3 regions of the Psychrobacillus sp. AK 1817 genome follow, and region 1 is predicted to be linked to each of the others. Evidence: a T-box and tRNA genes for the amino acid it is inferred to sense, from the RefSeq annotation. Region 1 holds a T-box; the other regions hold tRNA genes.
The links. The T-box of region 1 lies ahead of ileS (isoleucine--tRNA ligase). A T-box ahead of a tRNA ligase gene usually reads a tRNA of that ligase, here a tRNA-Ile.

Region 1 (3,282 bases):
AGATGAGGAGGTCCTTCAGGTTTATCCATATTATCAAGTTTTGATTAAAATGGAAGATGATTTTGATGAAAAACAAAAATTCCTTTTAAACTTGAACCTCGGGTTATACAACTATCTAATTGGTGAATATTATGCGGCATTAGAAAGGCTTGAGCAAGCTCTCAAGCTATTGAATAATAATTCTTTTGAGGAGTGGGAACTAGCAGACTTTCACAATGCTATAAGCTTGACCTACTTTAAATGCAACGAATATTTCAATGCTATCAATCATTCTAGTAAATCATTGAAGTATTATAAGGATAATTTACTCTTTGAAAGAGCAATTGACAGTTACATAGTTACAGGAATGGCCTACAAAAACATGAAAAACTATGTAGAGGCCGAAAAGAACTACAATCTTGCGAAAAAGCTGGCTAAGGATTATAGGCTGACACAGTATAAAGGTATGCTTTATCAAAACCTTGGTTCACTTCAGGCCATTCAAGAAAACCATGAAAAGGCAATCGAGTATTATAAACATAGCTTGGAAAATAAAGAGGGCCCACACCAAGTGGAAGGGTATATGATAACTACTCTTTCAATTATTAAGGAGTATTCCAAGCAAAAGGATCATTTGCGTGTGCTAAGCTGGTGTGAAGCTGGGTTAAGTAAATTGGATGAAATAAAGGACAATCAAACAATGGCCACTCTATCTTACATACACCATTTTCACATATATAAAGCGTTTCATAGTTGCTCTGAAGATTTCGAAGCTATCATTAAAAAAGGGATTAATTATTTTGAGAAGGTCCATGACGATCGACACGTTCAAAAGTACTCTATATTATTAGCAGATTATTATTATAGGAACAGTCGTTTTAAAGCAGCCAATATTTTTTATCAAAAGGCAAATGAGATATTATTCAGACAAAAATCTATTTCAAAATGGGAGGATTTATAATATGAAAAAAATATTTATTCTTAGCTTGATAACATTAACAGTATTGTTTAGCTTTGGGACTTCTACATTTGCTGCAGAGGAAGAGGCACCAAGACCAACTTCAACAGGCGATTCGAACATCTAATAAAAGTCTTGTCATGGACTTTTGATAAATATTTAACTATAGACACTCACTTTTAAACTAGGTGAGTGTCTATTATTTTTGCAGGTTTAGTTCTAAGTACGGTCTTTAAGGACTGATAATTACGCGTTTAATGGAGCATATCATGTATACTCGTGTTGAAAAGTGAATTGTTATCCTCCATATGATTTTTAAATTTTTCTAAAATATCTATACTTCCTATTGACATTAGTTTTATTTACATGTTAAATTTATCCACAATAAAACCATACAAATTCGTTGATGAGAAAAAGTAGAATATGAACCTGCTCCAAAGAGAGCCGATGCTTTGCTGAAAGTCGGTGTTCAGGTCATTTTTGAAAATCCTCTCTGAGAAGTCGTGCTGAACATAGTAAGCTCGATCGGGTGTCTACCGTTAAAAGGAACGCGTATGCTTGTACGTGGCTAAGTGCTATTGGAATGAAATTTTCCATAGAATTAGGGTGGTATCACGGTTAAACCCGTCCCTTTACTGGGACGGGTTTTTTGTATGTTTTATTAAACTTAATAAGGAGTGATGCCAATTGGTTAACAAGAACAAGAAGGAAATAGTTTCAAAACGGGAAGAAAAAGTACGAAAAGTTTGGTTAGAGAAAAATGTTTTTCAAGAATCTATAAACCAACGAGATGGAAGGCCATCCTTTGTATTTTATGAGGGGCCGCCCACAGCAAATGGCATGCCTCATGTAGGGCATGCCCTCGGAAGAACGATTAAGGATCTGATCGCTAGATACAAAACAATGAAAGGATATCAAGTTATTCGAAAAGCGGGATGGGATACACACGGGTTGCCAGTAGAATTAGGTGTAGAAAAACAGCTTGGCATCTCTGGAAAGAATGACATAGAAGATTTTGGTGTGGAAGCATTTATCGAAAAATGTAAGGAAAGCGTATTTGTTTATGAGAAGGAATGGCGTGATTTCACAGAGAAGTTAGGATACTGGGTGGATATGGGTAATCCCTATATGACGATGAGCAACAGCTATATTGAAAGTGTATGGAATATCCTTGGTACCATTCACGACAAGGGCTTGCTACAAAAAGGTCATAGAGTATCACCATACTGCCCTAGTTGTCAAACTTCCTTAAGTTCGCACGAAGTATCGCAGGGCTATAAAATGGTGAAGGATCTATCGGCTACAGCGAAATTTAAGTTAACAGATGCAGAGAATGAATACTTCCTAGGTTGGACGACCACACCCTGGACGCTACCAGCAAATGTTGCTTTAGCAGTTAACCCTACGCTGGAATATGTTCGTGTGAAGAAGGGAGAAGAGGTTTATATACTTGCTAAAGTTTTGTTAGAAAAAGTAATGCAAGACGATTATGAAATTCTCTCCACCTTTAGAGGGGAGGAATTAGAAGGTATTACCTATACCCCACTTTTTGACTTTATGAGTGTTGAGTTTGGTCATAAAGTAGTTACCGCCAGCTATGTCACATGCGATAGCGGTACTGGAATTGTGCATATCGCGCCAGCTTATGGAGAAGACGATTATAAAGTGGTAAAGGAAAATGACTTGTCCTTTATCAGTGTGGTGGATGAGAGAGGGAGATATACTTCAGCAATAAAAGGATTTGAAGGTCGATTTGTAAAAGAATGCGATATAGATATAGTCCGATTTCTTTCCAATAAAGGACTACTATTCCATAAGGAAAAATATGAACATAGCTATCCCCATTGTTGGCGCTGTGACACCCCACTCCTTTACTACGCAATGGAAAGTTGGTTTATACAAACGACAGCTCTAAAAGAAATATTTATTGATAACAACGAATCTGTATCATGGCATCCTGAGTACCTTAAGCATGGTAGGTTCGGTAACTTTTTGGAACAAATGATGGATTGGAATATCAGTCGTAAACGTTATTGGGGGACACCACTTAATGTGTGGGAATGTAATAATTGTAAGGTAGAGATAGTGCCGAAATCTATCGATGAATTAAATAAATATTCTTTAAATGAACTAGGGGATATTGAGCTACACAAGCCATATGTGGATAAGGTTCAGCTATCTTGTCCTTCCTGTGGTGGACCGATGCAAAGAACTCCAGAAGTAATAGATGTATGGTTTGACAGTGGTTCTATGCCCTTTGCCCAATATCATTATCCATTTGAGAACAAAGAGTTATTTTCCAAGCAGTTTCCAGCGGATGTTATAGTCGAAGGAATTGACCAAAC
Region 2 (3,282 bases), 1.2 Mb from region 1:
CCTGTAGATTGGGATAACTCCGGGAAACCGGGGCTAATACCGAATAATCCATTTCCTCACATGGGGGAATGTTAAAAGACGGCATCTCGCTGTCACTACAGGATGGGCCCGCGGCGCATTAGCTAGTTGGTGAGGTAACGGCTCACCAAGGCGACGATGCGTAGCCGACCTGAGAGGGTGATCGGCCACACTGGGACTGAGACACGGCCCAGACTCCTACGGGAGGCAGCAGTAGGGAATCTTCCACAATGGACGAAAGTCTGATGGAGCAACGCCGCGTGAGTGAAGAAGGTTTTCGGATCGTAAAACTCTGTTGTGAGGGAAGAACAAGTACGAGAGTAACTGCTCGTACCTTGACGGTACCTCATTAGAAAGCCACGGCTAACTACGTGCCAGCAGCCGCGGTAATACGTAGGTGGCAAGCGTTGTCCGGAATTATTGGGCGTAAAGCGCGCGCAGGCGGTCCTTTAAGTCTGATGTGAAAGCCCACGGCTCAACCGTGGAGGGTCATTGGAAACTGGGGGACTTGAGTGCAGAAGAGGAAAGCGGAATTCCAAGTGTAGCGGTGAAATGCGTAGAGATTTGGAGGAACACCAGTGGCGAAGGCGGCTTTCTGGTCTGTAACTGACGCTGAGGCGCGAAAGCGTGGGGAGCAAACAGGATTAGATACCCTGGTAGTCCACGCCGTAAACGATGAGTGCTAAGTGTTAGGGGGTTTCCGCCCCTTAGTGCTGCAGCTAACGCATTAAGCACTCCGCCTGGGGAGTACGGTCGCAAGACTGAAACTCAAAGGAATTGACGGGGGCCCGCACAAGCGGTGGAGCATGTGGTTTAATTCGAAGCAACGCGAAGAACCTTACCAGGTCTTGACATCCCGCTGATCGGCCTAGAGATAGGCTTTTCCCTTCGGGGACAGCGGTGACAGGTGGTGCATGGTTGTCGTCAGCTCGTGTCGTGAGATGTTGGGTTAAGTCCCGCAACGAGCGCAACCCTTGATCTTAGTTGCCAGCATTCAGTTGGGCACTCTAAGGTGACTGCCGGTGATAAACCGGAGGAAGGTGGGGATGACGTCAAATCATCATGCCCCTTATGACCTGGGCTACACACGTGCTACAATGGACGGTACAGAGGGTCGCAACCCCGCGAGGGTGAGCTAATCCCATAAAACCGTTCTCAGTTCGGATTGTAGGCTGCAACTCGCCTACATGAAGCCGGAATCGCTAGTAATCGTGGATCAGCATGCCACGGTGAATACGTTCCCGGGCCTTGTACACACCGCCCGTCACACCACGAGAGTTTGTAACACCCGAAGTCGGTGGGGTAACCCTTTTGGGAGCCAGCCGCCGAAGGTGGGACAGATGATTGGGGTGAAGTCGTAACAAGGTAGCCGTATCGGAAGGTGCGGCTGGATCACCTCCTTTCTAAGGATATATTCGGAATACAGATTTTTATCTGTATCTTAACGTTTTGCAGTTCAGTTTTGAATGTTCATATTTATATTAACATTTTTAATAGATATGGAAATTCAAAGAGGGCCTATAGCTCAGCTGGTTAGAGCGCACGCCTGATAAGCGTGAGGTCGATGGTTCGAGTCCATTTAGGCCCACCATACCTTTTTAATTTCGGGGCCTTAGCTCAGCTGGGAGAGCGCCTGCCTTGCACGCAGGAGGTCAGCGGTTCGATCCCGCTAGGCTCCACCATTAAAAATATAATTGTTCTTTGAAAACTGGATAAAACGACATCAAAAAAAGAAACAAACGCAAGATATTCAAATTGTGATCACTTACGTGATTGCAAGTGTAGTACTTTTAACTTTTAGGTTAAGTTAATAAGGGCGCACGGTGGATGCCTTGGCACTAGGAGTCGACGAAGGACGGCACTAACACCGATATGCTTCGGGGAGCTGTAAGTGAGCTTCGATCCGGAGATTTCCGAATGGGGAAACCCACTGCCCGTAATGGGGCAGTACATTTGCGTGAATACATAGCGCATCTGAGACACACCCAGGGAACTGAAACATCTAAGTACCTGGAGGAAGAGAAAGAAAATTCGATTCCCTGAGTAGCGGCGAGCGAAACGGGAAGAGCCCAAACCAAGAGGCTTGCCTCTTGGGGTTGTAGGACACTCTGTACGGAGTTACAAAAGAATGAGTTAGATGAAGCGACCTGGAAAGGTCCGCAGGATAGGGTAAAAGCCCCGTAGTCCAAAATTCATTCCCTCCAGAGTGTATCCTGAGTACGGCGGAACACGTGAAATTCCGTCGGAATCCGGGAGGACCATCTCCCAAGGCTAAATACTACCTAGTGACCGATAGTGAACCAGTACCGTGAGGGAAAGGTGAAAAGCACCCCGGAAGGGGAGTGAAATAGACCCTGAAACCGTGTGCCTACAAATAGTCAAAGCCCGTTAACGGGTGATGGCGTGCCTTTTGTAGAATGAACCGGCGAGTTACGATTACATGCGAGGTTAAGTTGAGAAGACGGAGCCGCAGCGAAAGCGAGTCTGAATAGGGCGAATGAGTATGTGGTCGTAGACCCGAAACCAGGTGATCTACCCATGTCCAGGATGAAGGTAAGGTAACACTTACTGGAGGTCCGAACCCACGCACGTTGAAAAGTGCGGGGATGAGGTGTGGGTAGCGGAGAAATTCCAATCGAACCTGGAGATAGCTGGTTCTCTCCGAAATAGCTTTAGGGCTAGCCTCAAACGTTAGAATCTTGGAGGTAGAGCACTGTTTGGACTAGGGGCCCATCCCGGGTTACCGAATTCAGACAAACTCCGAATGCCAATGATTTATGTTTGGGAGTCAGACTGCGAGTGATAAGATCCGTAGTCAAGAGGGAAACAGCCCAGACCACCAGCTAAGGTCCCAAAGTATTTGTTAAGTGGAAAAGGATGTGGCGTTGCTTAGACAACCAGGATGTTGGCTTAGAAGCAGCCATCATTTAAAGAGTGCGTAATAGCTCACTGGTCGAGTGACGCTGCGCCGAAAATGTATCGGGGCTAAACAAATCACCGAAGCTGTGGATTGATACCTTTGGTATCAGTGGTAGGAGAGCGTTCTAAGGGCGTTGAAGTCAGACCGGAAGGACTGGTGGAGCGCTTAGAAGTGAGAATGCCGGTATGAGTAGCGAAAGATGGGTGAGAATCCCATCCACCGTATGACTAAGGTTTCCTGAGGAAGGCTCGTCCGCTCAGGGTTAGTCGGGACCTAAGTCGAGGCCGATAGGCGTAGACGATGGACAACAGGTTGATATTCCTGTACCACCACCCCACCGTTTG
Region 3 (3,282 bases), 1.9 Mb from region 1:
GCGGCGTGCCTAATACATGCAAGTCGAGCGAATGATGAAGAAGCTTGCTTCTTCTGATTTAGCGGCGGACGGGTGAGTAACACGTGGGCAACCTGCCCTGTAGATTGGGATAACTCCGGGAAACCGGGGCTAATACCGAATAATCCATTTCCTCACATGAGGAGATGTTAAAAGACGGTCTCGGCTGTCACTACAGGATGGGCCCGCGGCGCATTAGCTAGTTGGTGAGGTAACGGCTCACCAAGGCGACGATGCGTAGCCGACCTGAGAGGGTGATCGGCCACACTGGGACTGAGACACGGCCCAGACTCCTACGGGAGGCAGCAGTAGGGAATCTTCCACAATGGACGAAAGTCTGATGGAGCAACGCCGCGTGAGTGAAGAAGGTTTTCGGATCGTAAAACTCTGTTGTGAGGGAAGAACAAGTACGAGAGTAACTGCTCGTACCTTGACGGTACCTCATTAGAAAGCCACGGCTAACTACGTGCCAGCAGCCGCGGTAATACGTAGGTGGCAAGCGTTGTCCGGAATTATTGGGCGTAAAGCGCGCGCAGGCGGTCCTTTAAGTCTGATGTGAAAGCCCACGGCTCAACCGTGGAGGGTCATTGGAAACTGGGGGACTTGAGTACAGAAGAGGAAAGCGGAATTCCAAGTGTAGCGGTGAAATGCGTAGAGATTTGGAGGAACACCAGTGGCGAAGGCGGCTTTCTGGTCTGTAACTGACGCTGAGGCGCGAAAGCGTGGGGAGCAAACAGGATTAGATACCCTGGTAGTCCACGCCGTAAACGATGAGTGCTAAGTGTTAGGGGGTTTCCGCCCCTTAGTGCTGCAGCTAACGCATTAAGCACTCCGCCTGGGGAGTACGGTCGCAAGACTGAAACTCAAAGGAATTGACGGGGGCCCGCACAAGCGGTGGAGCATGTGGTTTAATTCGAAGCAACGCGAAGAACCTTACCAGGTCTTGACATCCCGCTGACCGGCCTAGAGATAGGCTTTTCCCTTCGGGGACAGCGGTGACAGGTGGTGCATGGTTGTCGTCAGCTCGTGTCGTGAGATGTTGGGTTAAGTCCCGCAACGAGCGCAACCCTTGATCTTAGTTGCCAGCATTCAGTTGGGCACTCTAAGGTGACTGCCGGTGATAAACCGGAGGAAGGTGGGGATGACGTCAAATCATCATGCCCCTTATGACCTGGGCTACACACGTGCTACAATGGACGGTACAGAGGGTCGCAACCCCGCGAGGGTGAGCTAATCCCATAAAACCGTTCTCAGTTCGGATTGTAGGCTGCAACTCGCCTACATGAAGCCGGAATCGCTAGTAATCGTGGATCAGCATGCCACGGTGAATACGTTCCCGGGCCTTGTACACACCGCCCGTCACACCACGAGAGTTTGTAACACCCGAAGTCGGTGGGGTAACCCTTTTGGGAGCCAGCCGCCGAAGGTGGGACAGATGATTGGGGTGAAGTCGTAACAAGGTAGCCGTATCGGAAGGTGCGGCTGGATCACCTCCTTTCTAAGGATATATTCGGAATACAGATCTTTATCTGTATCTTAACGTTTTGCAGTTCAGTTTTGAATGTTCATGTATATTAACATATAATAGATATGGAAATTCAAAGAGGGCCTATAGCTCAGCTGGTTAGAGCGCACGCCTGATAAGCGTGAGGTCGATGGTTCGAGTCCATTTAGGCCCACCATACCTTTTTTTATTTCGGGGCCTTAGCTCAGCTGGGAGAGCGCCTGCCTTGCACGCAGGAGGTCAGCGGTTCGATCCCGCTAGGCTCCACCAACGAAATAATTTTGTTCTTTGAAAACTGGATAAAACGACATCAAAAAAAGAAACAAACGCAAGATATTCAAATTGTGATCACTTACGTGATCGCAAGTGTAGTACTTTTAACTTTTAGGTTAAGTTAATAAGGGCGCACGGTGGATGCCTTGGCACTAGGAGTCGACGAAGGACGGCACTAACACCGATATGCTTCGGGGAGCTGTAAGTGAGCTTCGATCCGGAGATTTCCGAATGGGGAAACCCACTGCCCGTAATGGGGCAGTACATTTGCGTGAATACATAGCGCATCTGAGACACACCCAGGGAACTGAAACATCTAAGTACCTGGAGGAAGAGAAAGAAAATTCGATTCCCTGAGTAGCGGCGAGCGAAACGGGAAGAGCCCAAACCAAGAGGCTTGCCTCTTGGGGTTGTAGGACACTCTATACGGAGTTACAAAAGAATGAGTTAGATGAAGCGACCTGGAAAGGTCCGCAGGATAGGGTAAAAGCCCCGTAGTCCAAAATTCATTCCCTCCAGAGTGTATCCTGAGTACGGCGGAACACGTGAAATTCCGTCGGAATCCGGGAGGACCATCTCCCAAGGCTAAATACTACCTAGTGACCGATAGTGAACCAGTACCGTGAGGGAAAGGTGAAAAGCACCCCGGAAGGGGAGTGAAATAGACCCTGAAACCGTGTGCCTACAAATAGTCAAAGCCCGTTAACGGGTGATGGCGTGCCTTTTGTAGAATGAACCGGCGAGTTACGATTACATGCGAGGTTAAGTTGAGAAGACGGAGCCGCAGCGAAAGCGAGTCTGAATAGGGCGAATGAGTATGTGGTCGTAGACCCGAAACCAGGTGATCTACCCATGTCCAGGATGAAGGTAAGGTAACACTTACTGGAGGTCCGAACCCACGCACGTTGAAAAGTGCGGGGATGAGGTGTGGGTAGCGGAGAAATTCCAATCGAACCTGGAGATAGCTGGTTCTCTCCGAAATAGCTTTAGGGCTAGCCTCAAACGTTAGAATCTTGGAGGTAGAGCACTGTTTGGACTAGGGGCCCATCCCGGGTTACCGAATTCAGACAAACTCCGAATGCCAATGATTTATGTTTGGGAGTCAGACTGCGAGTGATAAGATCCGTAGTCAAGAGGGAAACAGCCCAGACCACCAGCTAAGGTCCCAAAGTATTTGTTAAGTGGAAAAGGATGTGGCGTTGCTTAGACAACCAGGATGTTGGCTTAGAAGCAGCCATCATTTAAAGAGTGCGTAATAGCTCACTGGTCGAGTGACGCTGCGCCGAAAATGTATCGGGGCTAAACAAATCACCGAAGCTGTGGATTGATACCTTTGGTATCAGTGGTAGGAGAGCGTTCTAAGGGCGTTGAAGTCAGACCGGAAGGACTGGTGGAGCGCTTAGAAGTGAGAATGCCGGTATGAGTAGCGAAAGATGGGTGAGAATCCCATCCACCGTATGACTAAGGTTTCCTGAGGAAGGCTCGTC

Region 2: it has a tRNA-Ile gene. The T-box ahead of ileS (isoleucine--tRNA ligase) is inferred to sense a tRNA for this amino acid. The anticodon was not compared.
Region 3: it has a tRNA-Ile gene. The T-box ahead of ileS (isoleucine--tRNA ligase) is inferred to sense a tRNA for this amino acid. The anticodon was not compared.

What each region holds. Positions count from the first base shown of each region.
Region 1 is NZ_CP031739.1:523,273-526,554, reverse strand. Features, by position in the region: gene D0S48_RS02685 (tetratricopeptide repeat protein) at 1-940, shown strand, start outside; gene D0S48_RS21075 (hypothetical protein) at 942-1,064, shown strand; T-box leader at 1,332-1,572, shown strand; gene ileS (isoleucine--tRNA ligase) at 1,649-3,282, shown strand, end outside.
Region 2 is NZ_CP031739.1:3,435,106-3,438,387, forward strand. Features, by position in the region: rRNA gene D0S48_RS17115 (16S ribosomal RNA) at 1-1,421, shown strand, start outside; tRNA gene D0S48_RS17120 (tRNA-Ile) at 1,533-1,609, shown strand; tRNA gene D0S48_RS17125 (tRNA-Ala) at 1,625-1,700, shown strand; rRNA gene D0S48_RS17130 (23S ribosomal RNA) at 1,819-3,282, shown strand, end outside.
Region 3 is NZ_CP031739.1:2,378,415-2,381,696, reverse strand. Features, by position in the region: rRNA gene D0S48_RS11775 (16S ribosomal RNA) at 1-1,516, shown strand, start outside; tRNA gene D0S48_RS11770 (tRNA-Ile) at 1,624-1,700, shown strand; tRNA gene D0S48_RS11765 (tRNA-Ala) at 1,717-1,792, shown strand; rRNA gene D0S48_RS11760 (23S ribosomal RNA) at 1,910-3,282, shown strand, end outside.